DNA from 2 places in the Paraburkholderia caledonica genome. Region 2 is predicted to be linked to the other one. Evidence: predicted binding sites of a transcription regulator. Region 2 holds the regulator's gene; the other holds the start of a gene.
The links. Region 2 encodes LexA, which represses DNA repair genes until DNA is damaged. Its sites were predicted from a motif close to ACTGTATNNNNATACAGT; they were not measured.
Positions count from the first base shown of each region.

Region 1: dinB (DNA polymerase IV) is a predicted target of LexA. The motif match lies at 4,332-4,349, and genes of this name have one in related genera.

Region 1 covers NZ_KB911035.1:294,991-302,545, reverse strand. The annotation lists gene H281_RS0107480 (efflux transporter outer membrane subunit) at 1-756, shown strand, start outside; gene H281_RS0107475 (heavy metal response regulator transcription factor) at 821-1,507, shown strand; gene H281_RS0107470 (heavy metal sensor histidine kinase) at 1,504-3,009, shown strand; gene dinB (DNA polymerase IV) at 3,067-4,212, opposite strand; gene H281_RS0107460 (RHS repeat-associated core domain-containing protein) at 4,427-4,903, shown strand; gene H281_RS37625 (immunity 50 family protein) at 4,970-5,470, shown strand; gene H281_RS0107450 (YncE family protein) at 5,671-6,900, opposite strand; gene H281_RS0107445 (patatin-like phospholipase family protein) at 7,276-7,555, shown strand, end outside.
Region 2 covers NZ_KB911034.1:859,531-867,085, forward strand. The annotation lists gene H281_RS0103990 (ABC transporter permease) at 1-737, opposite strand, end outside; gene nodI (nodulation factor ABC transporter ATP-binding protein NodI) at 766-1,680, opposite strand; gene H281_RS0104000 (universal stress protein) at 1,956-2,420, shown strand; gene H281_RS0104005 (DUF2939 domain-containing protein) at 2,613-3,296, opposite strand; gene H281_RS0104010 (hypothetical protein) at 3,407-3,763, opposite strand; gene lexA (transcriptional repressor LexA) at 3,871-4,521, opposite strand; gene H281_RS0104020 (sulfate ABC transporter substrate-binding protein) at 4,828-5,877, shown strand; gene cysT (sulfate ABC transporter permease subunit CysT) at 6,028-6,924, shown strand; gene cysW (sulfate ABC transporter permease subunit CysW) at 6,921-7,555, shown strand, end outside.

The DNA of each region.
Region 1 (7,555 bases), on a different contig from region 2:
CACGCGCTCGCGGCGCTCGTCGGCGTGCCCGCGCCTCAATTCGCAATCGAACCGAAGGTACTGAACTTCCAGGTGCCCGCGATTGCGCTCGGCGTGCCGAGCGACGTTTTGCAACGGCGGCCCGACATTGCCTCGGCTGAGCGCGCAATGGCAGCGGCCAATGCGCAGATCGGCGTTGCCAAGGCGGCGTTTTTTCCGAGCCTCACGCTGACGCCCGGCATCGGCTGGGAAAGCACGCAGTTCGCGAGCTTGCTGAGCGCGCCCACGCTGATGTGGACGCTCGGGGCGGCAGCGAGCCAGGTTCTCTTCGACGGCGGGCGGCGCGCGGCCAACGTGCAGTTCGCAAGCGAAGGTTATAAAGCGACCGAGGCCGACTATCGGCAAACGGTGCTCAACGCATTCCAGCAGGTGCAGGACGGCATCACGGGTCTCGCCGTGCTCGACGGCGCGGCGAAGCAATCGGAGCAAGCGGTCGCGGATTCGCAACGTCTGCTTGCGCTTGCCAACGACCGTTATTCGGGCGGCCTCGTTGCGTATCTGGATGTCATCACCGCGCAGCAGTCGTTGCTTAACAGCAAGCGTCAGGACGCGCAGATTCGCGGCCAGCAGATGACGCTTTCCGTCTCGCTCGTCAAGGCGCTGGGTGGCGGCTGGGACGCGACCACAGGGCCGGCGAGCGGCGAATCAAGGGTTGGGCAACAGGACATGCAGCCGGAGGGCGCCGGGCCAGTCCAAACACGTGCCGCTGCGCAGTGAGGCGGCATAGTGCACGGGAAGCAATACGAGGCGTTTCGTATAATGCAGACACCAGGGGACGCGCATGAAATTGCTGATTGTTGAAGACGAGCACAAGGTGGTGGACTACCTGCGCTCCGGTTTGACAGAGCAGGGCTGGGTCGTGGACGTCGCGCTCGATGGCGAAGAGGGCATGCATCTGGCCACTGAGTTCGATTACGACGTGATCGTGCTCGACGTCATGCTGCCGAAACGCGACGGCTTCAGCGTGCTGAAGGCGCTGCGCATGCGCAAGTCGACGCCCGTCATCATGCTGACGGCACGCGATCATGTGAACGACCGCGTGCGCGGTCTGCGCGAAGGCGCCGACGACTATCTGACCAAGCCATTCTCATTTCTCGAACTCGTCGAGCGTCTGCACGCGTTGGCGCGCCGTACGCGCTCGCAGGAGTCCACGCTCATTTCAGTCGGCGATCTGTTCGTCGATCTGATCGGAAGGCGCGCGACGCGAGAGGGCGTGCGTCTCGATCTCACCGCGAAAGAATTCCAGCTGCTGAGCGTTTTGGCCCGCAGGCAAGGCGATATTCTGTCAAAGACCGCGATCACTGAACTCGTCTGGGATGTCAACTTCGATAGTCATACTAACGTCGTGGAAACGGCGATCAAGCGATTGCGCGCGAAGCTCGACGGCCCGTTTTCTTCCAAACTGTTGCATACCGTGCGCGGCATGGGCTATGTGCTCGAAGTGCGCGAAGAGGCGGAACAGCCATGAACCGTTCAATAGCACGGCGCCTCGCACTGATGTTCGCGCTCGTCGCGCTGTTCGTATTTACGCTCGTCGGCGCGGGGCTTTTTGCGGTGTTGCGCTCGCAACTCGAGAACCACTTGCGCGAGTCGCTCGACGACCGTGCCCAGATCGCGCGGCTCATCTGCAATCACGGGCTGACACCTGAAAAATGGCGCATGTCGCGCGAGAAGCTCACCGACATGACGCCTCATGACCGCAGCACCGTATATGCGGTAACGAGCATCGAGCCGTCCTACAACTATGGCAAGCCCATCGAGGGTTCGACCGTGAAGAGCTGGCCCGGCGGCTACGCGCGCGTGAGGCCGGCGGGCGGCGGTGAAGACATGCTCACCACCACGGTGTCCATTCCCGGCTATTCGACGCGGCCCCCCATGCAGTTGCAGGTCGCATCGAGCTATTCGCCGAACATTCGCACGATGCGCGTGTTCGGTTTCGCGCTTGCGGCGCTGTCGGCGCTTGGCAGCCTCGCGGTGCTGCTGCTCAGTTATTCGGTGACGCGCATCGGCCTCGCACCGTTGACGCGTCTCACCCGCGACGCATCCGCCGTCAGTCCGAACAATCGCTCGCAACGGCTGAATACCACGTCGTTGCCGCATGAATTGAATGACCTTGCTAATTCTTTTAACGGCGCGCTTGAACGCCTCGACGGTGCGTACTGCCGCCTCGAATCGTTCAATGCGGACGTCGCGCACGAATTGCGTACACCTGTCACGATCCTGATCGGGCAGACGGAAGTGGCGTTGACACGCAACCGCTCCGTGGACGATTTGCGTCATACGCTGCAGTCGAATCTCGAGGAATTCGAACGCATGCGCGCGATCATCAACGACATGCTGTTCCTCGCGCGAGCCGATCAGGGCGAGCGCGCAACGGGCCTGGTAGAAGTATCGCTGGCGGCTGAAGTTGCACACACGCTGGAGTTTCTGGAGATCCCGCTCGAAGAAGCTCGCGTGCATGCACGCTTGCATGGCGACGCCGCAGCGCATGTGAACCGCTCGCTGTTCGGTCGCGCCTGCACGAATCTGTTGATGAACGCGATCCAGCATTGCCAGCCTGGTGCGCAGATCAACGTGCGCATTGTGCGGGACGGGCAACAGGTGCGCATTGAAGTTGCGAATCCCGGCGAGCCGATCGAGCCCGCCGTGCTCGAACATCTGTTCGACCGTTTTTATCGTGCTGAAGCGTCGCGCACCAATAGCCGCGAGAATCACGGCCTGGGTCTCGCAATCGTTAAGGCGATTGCGGAGATGCATCGCGGCAGCGTGTCGGTGCAAAGCGCGAACGGCGTCAATACGTTTGCATTTTCGATTGCTGCTTCGCTTGCGGACAGCGTCGCGCTGTCAGTACGTTCGAATGCGGCGAAACTGCCGGGGAATGGTGTCGGAAATGGTCCGGCGAACGCAAACACGCCACCGGCACCGGCACCGGCTTCGTATTCGTCACTGGTAAAAGGAAAGTCCGCCTGAACGGGTTGCCACCGCTTCGGCGCTCCGTGTCACGCTGCATGCAACTGAACGCATGTACTAGAAATCAAGCGTGAATTGAGCCGGCTCGTCACGCGGAACCTGTCCGGCGGGTTGCAGGTTGCCGGCCTTGACTCCGAGCAGCCTGATGGATTTAGCGAGCTCCACTCTCTTCAGGCAGTCGGTTGCCGCGCGACGCAACGCTTCCGCATTGGCAATGGGTTCGGGAAGCGTGATGTCGCGCGTGACTGTTTTGAAGTCGTTGAAGCGAAGCTTGATGCCGATCTTCTTCGCCAGATAGCCTTTTCTCTGCAGATCGGCTGCCACCTGTTCGCACAGACGGGTGAATGCGGCGCCCAGTTCCTGCCGATGCCGTACGGCATGAAGGTCCCGTTCGAATGTGGTCTCGCGGCTCATCGAGACCGGTTCGCTGTATGTCACCACGGGCCTCTCGTCAAGACCGTGGGACACTCTGCGAAGCCACGCACCGTAGCTTCGGCCAAAGTGCTCTATGAGCCACGACTCGTCGCGCTCAGCGATTCCGCCGATGGTCGTTATGCCCAATGACGCAAGTTTCGCGGTGGCTTTGGGGCCAATACCGTTGATCTTATTCGCGGCCATTGGCCAGATCCTCGACTGCACGTCTTCGAACTTCAGGATCGTGATGCCGTCGGGTTTTTGCATATCGGAGCACAGCTTTGCAAGCAGCTTGTTGGGTGCGATGCCCACGGAGCACGTGAGATTCGTTGCTTCCAACACCGCCGACTTCAGCTTGCGCGCTACTTCCTCTGAACTGCCGCTCGTGAGCGAGACGTCTGCGTACACTTCGTCGATACCGACGTCTTCTATGCTCGAAGTGACCGACCGCACTGCATCTTTGAACAGTCGCGAATACGTTCGGTAGAGGTCGAAGTTCACCGGAAGGATAATCGCATCCGGCGCTAGCCGGGCGGCCTTCATGGTGGGCATGCCGGAGTGAACTCCGAACGCGCGCGCTTCGTAGGTGGCGGTCGTCAAGACGCCTCTGCCTACGTAGTCGCGTAAGCGCGAAAATTCGCGTGTGCCGTCCGGGTTGGTCCGCGGCGCGTCCGTGCGACGACCGGCAACCACCATGGCCTCGCCTCGTAGCTCTGGATACTGCGATAGTTCGCAAGACGCAAAGAATGCGTCCATGTCGATGTGGGCTATGCGCCGTTCATCTGGCATGCCGTGTTTGCTCGTTAGTGGCGTTCGGTGGTGCCGCCCGGCCAAAGGGGCGCTCGTCCGCACCTTCGGAAAGTAGCGGGCGGACGAAGGTACGTGCGTTTGACGGGTATTTTACCGGGACTGTACGTTTGTACAGTATTTTTTGTCAGGGCTCCTGGAATCCGGTCTGCGGATTTGTCGGGAAGGAAGCCGGGTCGCCGACAATGTGCTCGCGTTGGCGGATGCGCAGCAGCAAACTCAGACGCAATATAGCTATGAGCCGTCTGGTGCGACGATGCAGACGGGGCTGGCCGATCCGAACATGCAGCAGTACACAGGACGGGAGAATGACGGGACCGGGTTGTATTACTACCGGAATCGGTATTACAGTCCAGGCGCAGCGCGATTCATCAGTGAAGACCCAATCGGTTACGCGAGTGGGCAGACGAATGCGTATGCTTATGTAGACGGGGATCCGGTTCAGTTCACGGATCCGTTTGGTGAGTCCAAACTCATGCCCGTTACGGGTGGGCCGCATGGCGGGTTTATCGTTCATCCTTTCAAACTCAACGTGAATTACTACGATTCAAATGGTGATTTGTCGGCTCAGTATCACGGTGACCATTCTCACGATGGGATGAGGCCGCATGGTCATAACGCCGGGCCCAATTTTGACCGCGACGAAGGGCTTCCGCTTTGTCCGATCCCTTGAAAATGGATTTTGATTTGGGCGTTGGCGCGCGATCAATGCTGTCGCCGCCCTTGGCAGAAGGTCGTCATGACCGATCGCAATCTTGATGATTCGACGGGTGCAAACACCGTTGCGGAATGGGGCCAAATAATGTGTGAAGTAGATGACTATGGGTGGGGCGAGGTAGGCAACTCCATCTTGCTCAAGAAGCTATTCGGATACTGGCCGGCTTTCCACGATGCACATGTGCTGTCTATCAAGATGGGGTACGGAAAACGTGATGCCCGAGAGGTAGATGTCGCAATCGAATTGCGACATTGGGGCCAGGATGACCCAAACTGGGTTGCACGTGGACCAGACTGTGTCATAACGCTGACCCTACTTGAGGTAAAGATCGCAGACGTATCTATGGACGCTTTCGTTCAAGATAACTCCGTAGGTGACGTTTGCTTCACGAGGACAGACGACAACCTATTGCTTTTTGAACTTGATCCTAATAGTGGCGCCAGCGTTTTCATTGCGTGTACGTCTGCCGAGATTACTCGAATAGAGCCGTATTGCGCGCCAATTTCTTCGAGTACGACGTGACCGCCAACGTGTAGTTGGCGCGGGGGCGACACAGTATCGTTTGTTTACTCGCTCCGGCCTTCGCGAACCACCCTGACGCCAACCCCGTCAGGGTCGCTGCGCACACCTAGGAGGGCGATTGCGACGACCCGCGACCACCAGGAGCACGCTACCCCGCCTGCAGATGCCGCACAAAGTGAAGCCCGCAGCACTGCCGCGCCTCATCTGGCGGCGAATACCGACACCCCGCCGTTGACGAACCCGTTTGCCGCGCAACCCGGACATCCCGCCGGCGATGTCGCGGAAGAATATGGAACAAAAATGAGCCCGGTCGCCGGGTCGATTGCAACCGAATGCGCGTTATTGCCCGTGTTAAGACGGGCGACGACACTGCGGTTGCCCGCGTCGACGATGGTCAGCACGGGCGTGCATGGCGACGCGGCCGAGCAGGCGCCGTTCGTCGACGCATTGCCAGAAGACGTCCACCGGCTCGCCGCGTTGTAGTAGCGATTGGTGGGCGCAGCATATTCAAGCTGATCGCCGCCGCCGGCGTTCAGGGAGGCCACGAGTGCACCGCTCGAACGGTTGAAGATCTGCATGAGCAACGGAGCGCCAGTCGTACCTTCGCGACACCCGACCGCAATATCGTTGCCGGGGCCCAGTGCCAGCCCTGTGGGATCGCAATTGCCTTCCGGGTACATCGCTACGCCCGCAAGCGACGTGTAGTTTTGACTGCCACCGGTCGGAATTGCTCGAATGGACGCTCCCGGCAATTTCACCAGTTCGCCATGAGGATTCGCTGTGCTGCCGTCAACGTTCACATAGAAGTTGTCGCTGGCGGCGTCGTACCGGCACGCTTCGAGGCCCGCGGTGGGCTTGCCCGAAAGATCCGTGAACGTCACCTTGGCGACGACGGTCTGCGTGGACGTGTTGATGAATGTGGCGAACGGGGGCGACTCTTCCGGGCTGGAGATCATGAAGATGCCATGCGTGGGATCCAGACAACCTTCATCTGCGCGAACGCCCGTCGTGCTAACCGTGATTTTGTTCGTCACGGCGCCAACAGCGGGATCGACCACCTTCACAGAGTTCACGTCGCCCACATAGATAAAGTTGCCGACAGCCGTCGCGCCGTCCGGACCCGCCTGCGAATTCGGCCCGGGGCCAAGCCCGGTGAACGCGAGAAGCCCGCTTCCCTGAATGGCTTTGACGAAGGTCTTCGACGGTATGTCGATCTGATCCAGAGATGCGTTATTCCTGTCGGTGAAATAGTATCGGCTACCCGAGACGACGCCGATGTCGAATGAGAAGTTTACGCCTGCCTTGATGTTGGGGACCGCGATGTCCGATACATAGTGCGGGCCGCTAATGCTGAGTTCGTCCCCGCCACAACCCGCAATCGCAATAGCCGCACACGCCACCAATGCATTCGCCAACAGGTGCTTCGGCATCGTACACCTCCCATCATCGTCGTTGGAGTGGACCTATCTCAACGGCGCGCCGGAAGAGATAGTAGACGTTGCTATAGCTTATGCATTCCCGTAAGCAGTTGTCCTTATCGTTTTCCCAGGTAGGCGGTACTGTGCTTAAGATTCGCATAAGGTTTGATATTTTATCTGTGCATACCTGACGCTTGAATGTCATCTGGAATCAGAAAACCATGGCTGCTCGCTATGAGTGAATATGCGCGCTATCTGGGAAAACTCGTTCTGGTTTTCAAATGTGCCAGCGCGCGCCCGCATTTGAAACGGAGCACTTATTGGATACTTTGCAATTAGACAATTGGTCGTATAACCTTTCCCGTGCCTCGTCCATCCGGAAACACGATGACCGATCTGCACGTCGCTCCTCGCCCATCAGATCACGACGGCCCGCTGCTCGTCGATTTCGCGCTGCAGGGCGGTGGCTCGCATGGAGCCTTCACGTGGGGCGTCCTTGACCGAATGCTCGAAGAATCCCGGTTGCAGATCGACGGTGTATCGGGTACGTCGGCGGGGGCAATGAACGCAGCGGTACTTGTCAGCGGCTTCGAGCATGACGGCCGGGCCGGCGCGCGCAAGGCGCTCGAACACTTCTGGCGGCAAGTATCGGATGCCGCCATTTTCA
Region 2 (7,555 bases):
TTGTCGAGCGGGCGACCAAGCATCGCAGGCCGTATCAGATCGACCGCGTGCGCCAGCGGCAGGACCTCGGCCGCACCACGCGCGGCGGCAGGCAACTGCGAGATCGGGAAGAACACGCCGGAGAGCAACAGCATCGGCGTCAACACCAGCGTTTGATAAAACATGAAAAAGTCGTACGACGGCGCGAGCGCGGTCACGACCATCGCGACACTTGCGAACGCGAGGCCGGTCAGCACGATCACGGGCAACGCGAGCAGCACTGACGGAAAACTGGCGTAGCCGAGCGCGCCCGCCACCAGCATGATCGCGGCGCCCGACAGGACCGACTTGCTGGCCGCCCAGATCACTTCGCCAAGCACGATATCGCCGAGCGTCAACGGCGTGTGCATGATTGCTTCCCACGTGCGTTGCACGTGCATGCGCGAGAAGCCCGAATACATCGACTCGAAACTCGCGGACATCATGACGCTCGACGCAACGGTGCCTGCTGCTAGGAACGCGATATACGACACGCCGTCGACGCGGCCGACCATCAGCCCGAGACCGAAACCGAGGCCGAACAGGTAGATCATCGGATCGGCGAGATTACCGAACATGGAGGCGAGCGCAAGCTTCTTCCACACAAGGTAGTTGCGGCGCCACACTGCGATCCAGTTGACCGCGTTCGCGGGCAACGCGGCGAAAGGGGCCTGCATGGGTGGCGTGGCTTCATTGCTTCGATAAGTGCGTGCATCCATTGCGTGTCTCGTGCAGTGTCGATGGAAGTCAGTCCTGCATCTCGCGGCCGGTGAGACGCAGGAACACATCCTCGAGATTCGCCGGGCGGTGCAGATAGCGCAGGTCCGCTCGCTGCTTCAGTCGCGCATGCACTGGCCCGGCGTCGTTCACATAACAGAAGAGCGTCTCACCGCTGATCTCGGTTCGCTGTGCGAGCGGCGCAAGCTCATCGCGTAATGCGAACGGATCGGGGCCGAAAATCTCGATGACGTCGCAGCCGATTTCCGACTCGATCAGCTCCCTTGGCGCACCTTCCGCAATCTTGCGTCCTTCTTCGATCACGCACAGCCGGTCGCATAGCCGCTCGGCTTCTTCCATGAAGTGGGTGGTCAACAAGATTGTCTTGCCACGCGCGAGCAGTGAGCGCAGTCGCTCCCAGATGAGATGCCGTGCCTGCGGGTCGAGGCCGGTAGTCGGCTCGTCCATGATCAGCACATCGGGATCGTTGACGAGCGCCCGCGCGAGCGTGAGGCGCCGCTTCATGCCGCCCGACAGTTCGCTCACACGCGCGTCGGCCTTGCTCTCCAGCCGCGCGAATTCCAGCAGCGACGGCACCATCGCGCGGCATTGCGCGGCGCTCAGGCCGAAGTAGCGGCCGAACACCAGCAGGTTCTCGCGGACGGTAAAGTCGGGATCGAGGTTATCGAACTGCGGCACCACGCCCACGCGCGCCCGCGCGATGCGCGCCCGGCCGGGAATCGGCTCGCCGCACAGGCGGATCGAGCCGGCGTCCGGCGTGGCAATGCCGAGCAGCATGCGCAATGTGGTGGTCTTGCCGGCGCCGTTCGGTCCGAGCAGGCCGAAACACTCACCGACGTCGACATGAAACGACAGTCCGTCGACAACTTTCTTTTCGCCGTAACTTTTTTCAACCTGCTGGAATTCGATAGCGGTGTCGGGCATGGATAGGGATCGAGGCTCAGGCAAAAGAGGCGAATCGACGGGAAGGCTGCTCATTCTAGGTCATCAGCCGGGAAATGGCGGTTTAAGGAGCGCCCCGCGCTGTGGCTTCTTGCACTGCCGCAAAGGCGTCGCCGGCGTTGTCCTCACCGAGCGTGCCTCGTATGCACAAGGCCGGGGCGTGCAGCAATCGCACTTAGCGTTTTCCATCCCTTGCAAGCTGAATTGCGGCGCACCATGATTGATTCAGACCGCGCTTTTGCGGAAAGGGGAAAACGATGGCGAGCTACCAGAAAATCCTGCTGTGCTATGACGGCTCGCGTGAAGGCCGCAAGGCTCTGCGTTGCGGCGCGGACCTTGCGCTGGATCTGAAGGCGCAAACGCATCTGCTTTCGGTGGTGGACATGCGTTCGAGCATTGCGCAAAGCGCGGGCCTGCTGACGGACGTCGCATGCGGCAGCTTCGAAAAGACGGCGCGGGACATCCTGCAAGAGGGCGTGGACTGGCTGACCGAGCGCGGCGTCAACGCGCAGGGTCACTTTGCGTTCGGCCATCCGATCGACGAGATCGCCAATCTTGCCAACGAGTTGCACGTCGACCTGGTGGTGGTGGGCCACCGTTGCCGCACAGGCTTGTCCCGATGGTGGATGGGTGCTGGCAATACACCGCTGCTCGACCGGGTGTCATGCAGCATTCTGGTCGCGTGCTCCTCAGCGCATGAGCAGCAGCAGGAAGCGGCCTGACGATGCGGTTCGGGCGCACGGCCACCCGCGCCAGGCATGCAGCCTTCGTGCGGGTGCTTCGTGCGGGTGGGTGCTCGTGAGCTTTGGGCCGGATGAACGCGGAGGACGGAGTAGCGGGCGGCGTGTGCATTGCGAGTGCATTGGGTCAAATCGGCCGCGTGCGCGTTCGATCTGACAAGCCGCGCCTGGCGCTCACTCGTTCAGATTGACCGCCGCCAGCTTCCACGTGAAAAGACCCTCGCGCATGAAGATGGCGGAGTAACGCGCGTCCCCCGCACCGTGCTGGTATGTGACGGCGAACTCGTTGAGGCCGCGGTAGCCGGCTGTGGTTTGCGGCGGTTGCGGCGGGGTGGCCCTATTAACCGCGTTGCCGTTCGGATCACCCGTAGTGCCGCCGGGCGCGCCGCTGTCCGCACCGGACGATGCGGGGGCGGGCGCATTGGCAGCAGGCGGATTGCCGGTGACCGGCGCGGCGTTGGGCCGCTCACCCGGCTCGCCGCGCGGCGGCATGCCGTTCAACAGCGCGGCCACGCCGTCGGGTGTTGCATACGCGTCGACGAGCGGGCCGATCAACGCGACGCCAATCATCGCGCCGATCGCAGCCAACGGATTGCCGTTTCCGTGTGAGTCCAGCCGCCGCGTCAGCAAGCCGGTGACTTGCTGCTTCAGGCTCTCGCGCAACGCAGGAAAATCGACATACCGATTCACCGTCTGCGCGTCACGTGCGTCGGCGGCGCGTTTGAGGTTGTTGAGCGCGATATACGGGGAGGCATAAGCGAAGCCCAACGCCGCGATCAGCGCGATCACGATCAACGTGACGGTAAGCGTGACTGCAAGCGGACGGGCGCTGCGCTTCCTGGGTGTTGAAACTGCCATCGAGCGGAAAACTCCTTCAGGTGTGATCTAACGTGGACCGCAACCGCGCTGAAACGATCCGTGCGCTGCCACAAACCATGTGAGCGACGCGCCCCACACCTCACAACTCATCAAGACTCGAACACCGCACCGTGGACGTTGGTTTCCTCGGCGATGCAACGGTCAATCATGCGGCACACCGCGTCTACAGTGCCGACCATGATGAGCCGCGACGGCCCGTGGTACACGCGCACAGGCGCACGGCGCTCGGGCTCGGCAGTATTGAGCCCCGAGTTCAGCGACACGCGGGCGAATGCCGGCAGTGACGATGGCAACGCGGCCTGCCGGTCGGACCCACGAGCGGGCGAGTCGAACAGCGACGCGGTAGCGGCCGTGGACGCTTCGATCAGTGAGCAAGGTACCAGCTTGCGCAGATGGCGCAGACGGCCGAACTGGCGAAACGGCAACAGGCGGGCAAGGCGTTCCATGAGTCTCTCCGGGCGATTCAACATGAGTACTGCTTTAGTCGGTGAGCAGGCGAGCGGTTGGCTAATGACGCACTGAGCTTGTCGCTCATTGCGCCAAACCCGTGCTGTCAGAATTCGCCCGGGCGGATCAGCCCGACAGCGATGCCTTCCAGCGCGAAATCCGCACTGCCTGTCTCAACGAAGATGTTCTCGTAATCGGGGTTCTCGGCAATCAACTCGATACCGTTCGCGCGGCGCTTCAGGCGCTTGACCGTGACGTCGTCGCCAAGCCGCGCAATGATGATCTGGCCGTCTTTGGCCTCGCTTCTTTTCTGCACCGCGAGCAGATCGCCGTCGAAGATACCCGCGTCGCGCATGGACAGCCCGCGCACCTTGAGCAGGTAGTCGGGCTTGCTCGAGAAGAGCGCCGGGTCGCACGCATAGTGTTGGGCGATATGTTCCTGCGCGAGGATCGGGCTGCCGGCGGCAACCCGGCCGATGAGCGGCAGCGACAGTTGCATGATGCTGGCGTGCGGCAACGTGAACTGATGCGGCGCCTCGTCCGGGCCAGCAAGCAGGCGAATGCCGCGCGACGCGCCGGCCGCGAGTTCGATCACGCCCTTGCGTGCAAGCGCCCGCAGATGCTCTTCAGCCGAATTGGCCGAGCTGAAGCCCAGTTCGGCGGCGATTTCCGCACGCGTGGGCGGAAAACCGGTGCGCTCTATGGCCCGGCGGATCAGATCGAAAACCTGCTGCTGTCGTGCGGTGAGTTTGGTCATGGCGCCACTGTATGGATGAACAGGTGCCTGTATTTTTATACAGTATCCGGCGCAATTCAAGCTTTACTTTAAGTTTGCGGCTCGACCCCTCGCTGCAACGTCGTAAATCGACGTCAAGACATCCGTTTTCATGTCGCAACGCCTTATCTGGCTGTCATTACCACTTTTGCGTATTAAAAAATGAATAAACATTATTTTTAATGATGAAAGCCCCTGGATAGACTGGCCTCCAGTCGCTCATGTGCACGTGACCCGACGCAAAACAACACACGCTGTTTCAGCGCACCAACACGCGGAGAACTTGGCATGAACAATCACGAAGCGGGCCGGGCAGGCAGGAGCCGAAAACTTATCGCAGCGCTCGCGTTCGGCGCGGCAGCCGCGCTTGGCGTCCTTGGCGCGGCGGCCCAGGCGCAAGCCGCCGACACGACGCTGCTCAATGTGTCCTACGACCCAACTCGCGAGCTCTACCAGGATGTGAACCAGGCTTTCGCCAAAGAATGGAAGGCGAAGACCGGCGAGACCGTCACGTTCAAGCAGTCGCACGGCGGCTCGGGTGCGCAGGCGCGCTCGGTGCTCGACGGCTTGCAGGCCGACGTCGTGACGCTCGCGCTCGCCTATGACATCGACGCCATTGCGAACAAGGGTTTGATCGATAAAGGCTGGCAGAAGCGCTTGCCCGACAACGCGTCGCCGTACACGTCGACGATTGTGTTTCTGGTGCGCAAGGGCAATCCCAAGCACATCAAGGATTGGGACGATCTGACCAAACCCGGCGTGTCGATCGTGACGCCGAATCCGAAGACCTCGGGCGGCGCGCGCTGGAATTATCTCGCGGCATGGGCGTATGCAGCGCATCAGCCGGGTGGCAATGACCAGAAGGCCAAGGAGTTTGTCGGCAAGCTGTACAAGAATGCCGGCGTGCTCGATTCCGGAGCGCGCGGCGCGACCACCAGCTTCGTGCAACGCGGCATCGGCGACGTGCTGATTGCGTGGGAAAACGAGGCGTTCCTCTCGCTGAAGGAATTCGGTCCGGACAAGTTCGAAATCGTCGTGCCGTCCGTGAGCATTCTGGCCGAGCCGCCGGTGGCGGTGGTGGATAAGGTCGTCGACAAGCATGGTACGCGCAAGCTGGCCGAAGCGTATCTGAACTTCCTGTACAGCGAGCAGGGCCAGGAAATCGCCGCGAAGAACTTCTACCGTCCGCGTTCGAACAAGGTTCCGGCCGAACTGACCTCGAAGTTTCCGAAGCTGAAGCTGTACACGGTCGACGATTCGTTCGGCGGCTGGGCCAACGCGCAGAAGACGCACTTTGCGGACGGCGGCGTGTTCGATTCGATCTACCAGCCTCAGTAACACCGCCCAGGTCCGCGCCGCGGCAGGCGCGAACCGAGGCAACGCGACGCGCCACGGCGCGTCACTTTCCGGAGCGCGCCACTGGCGCGCTTTTGGCCGATCAGGACCAGGCGGCCGGCAACACGAGCATCAACCGAAAGAGTATCGAGCATGACCACGTTGACCTTCCGCAAACCAAGCGCGTTGCCCGGTTTCGGCCTGACACTCGGCATCACGGTGGCTTATCTGAGCCTCGTGGTGCTGATTCCACTCGCGGCGACTTTTCTGAAGACAGCCACCCTCGACTGGAGTCAGTTCGTGCGCGCCGTCAGCTCGCCGCGCGTGCTGGCCTCGTACCGGCTGACGTTCTTCTCCGCGCTCGGCGGCGCACTGATCAACGCGGTGTTCGGCTTTCTGGTCGCATGGGTGCTCGTGCGGTACAGGTTTCCGTTCAAGCGCATCGTCGACGCCGTGGTCGATCTGCCGTTCGCACTGCCCACGTCGGTGGCCGGCATTTCGCTCGCGGCCGTGTACGCGGGCAACGGCTGGATTGGACAGTTCCTGGAGCCGCTCGGTCTGAAGGTCGCATTTACGCCGGTGGGCGTGCTCGTCGCGCTGACCTTTATCGGTTTGCCGTTCGTCGTGCGCACGGTGCAGCCGGTGCTCGAAGAGTTCGAGCGCGAGCAGGAAGAGGCTGCTGCTTGCCTCGGCGCATCGCGCTGGCTGACGTTTCGCCGCGTGGTGTTGCCGGCCGTGTTGCCGGCACTGCTGACGGGCTTTGCGCTCGCGTTCGCGCGCGCACTAGGCGAATACGGCTCGGTCATTTTCATTGCAGGCAATGTGCCGATGAAGTCGGAAATCACATCGCTGCTCATCATCACGAAGCTCGAGCAGTATGACTACGCCGGCGCGACGGCGCTTGCCGTCGTGATGCTCGTAGTCTCGTTCCTGATGCTGCTTTTCATCAATACGCTGCAGTGGTATCTGCAGCGCCGCACGAGCCGCGGCAACGCAGGTCCGGCGCCTGGCGCCGCGAGCGTTGCAAGCATTGGCGGAGGTGCGCAATGAGCCGCCATTCGGCAGGTCACGTCGATAACGCCGACGGCGTCACGCCGCACGCCGTGGCTCCGCGCGCGCCACTGAACATTGCGCGCCGGCCCGATCCGGTCACCGAACCGCCGCTTGTCCGCTGGATTCTGACCGGCATTGCGCTGCTGTTTCTCGGGCTCTTTCTCGTCGTGCCGCTCGTCGCCGTGTTTTATCAGGCGTTGAACAAGGGGCTTGGTTTTTATCTGGAGTCGCTCGCCGATCCGGATGCGCTGGCGGCCATCAAGCTGACGGCAATTACAGCGGGAATCGCCGTGCCGCTCAATCTGGTGTTCGGCCTCGCGGCTTCGTGGTGCATCGCGAAGTTCGAGTTTCGCGGCAAGGCGCTCCTCACCACGTTGATCGATCTGCCGTTCTCGGTCTCGCCAGTGATCTCGGGTCTTATCTACGTGTTGATGTTCGGCGCGCAAGGATGGTTCGGTCCGTGGCTGCAAGCGCATAACGTGCAGATCATCTTCGCCGTGCCCGGCATTGTGCTCGCGACAATCTTCGTGACGTTCCCGTTCGTCGCGCGCGAACTGATCCCGCTGATGCAGGCGCAAGGCAACGACGAAGAGGAAGCCGCGCATGTGCTCGGCGCGTCCGGCTGGCA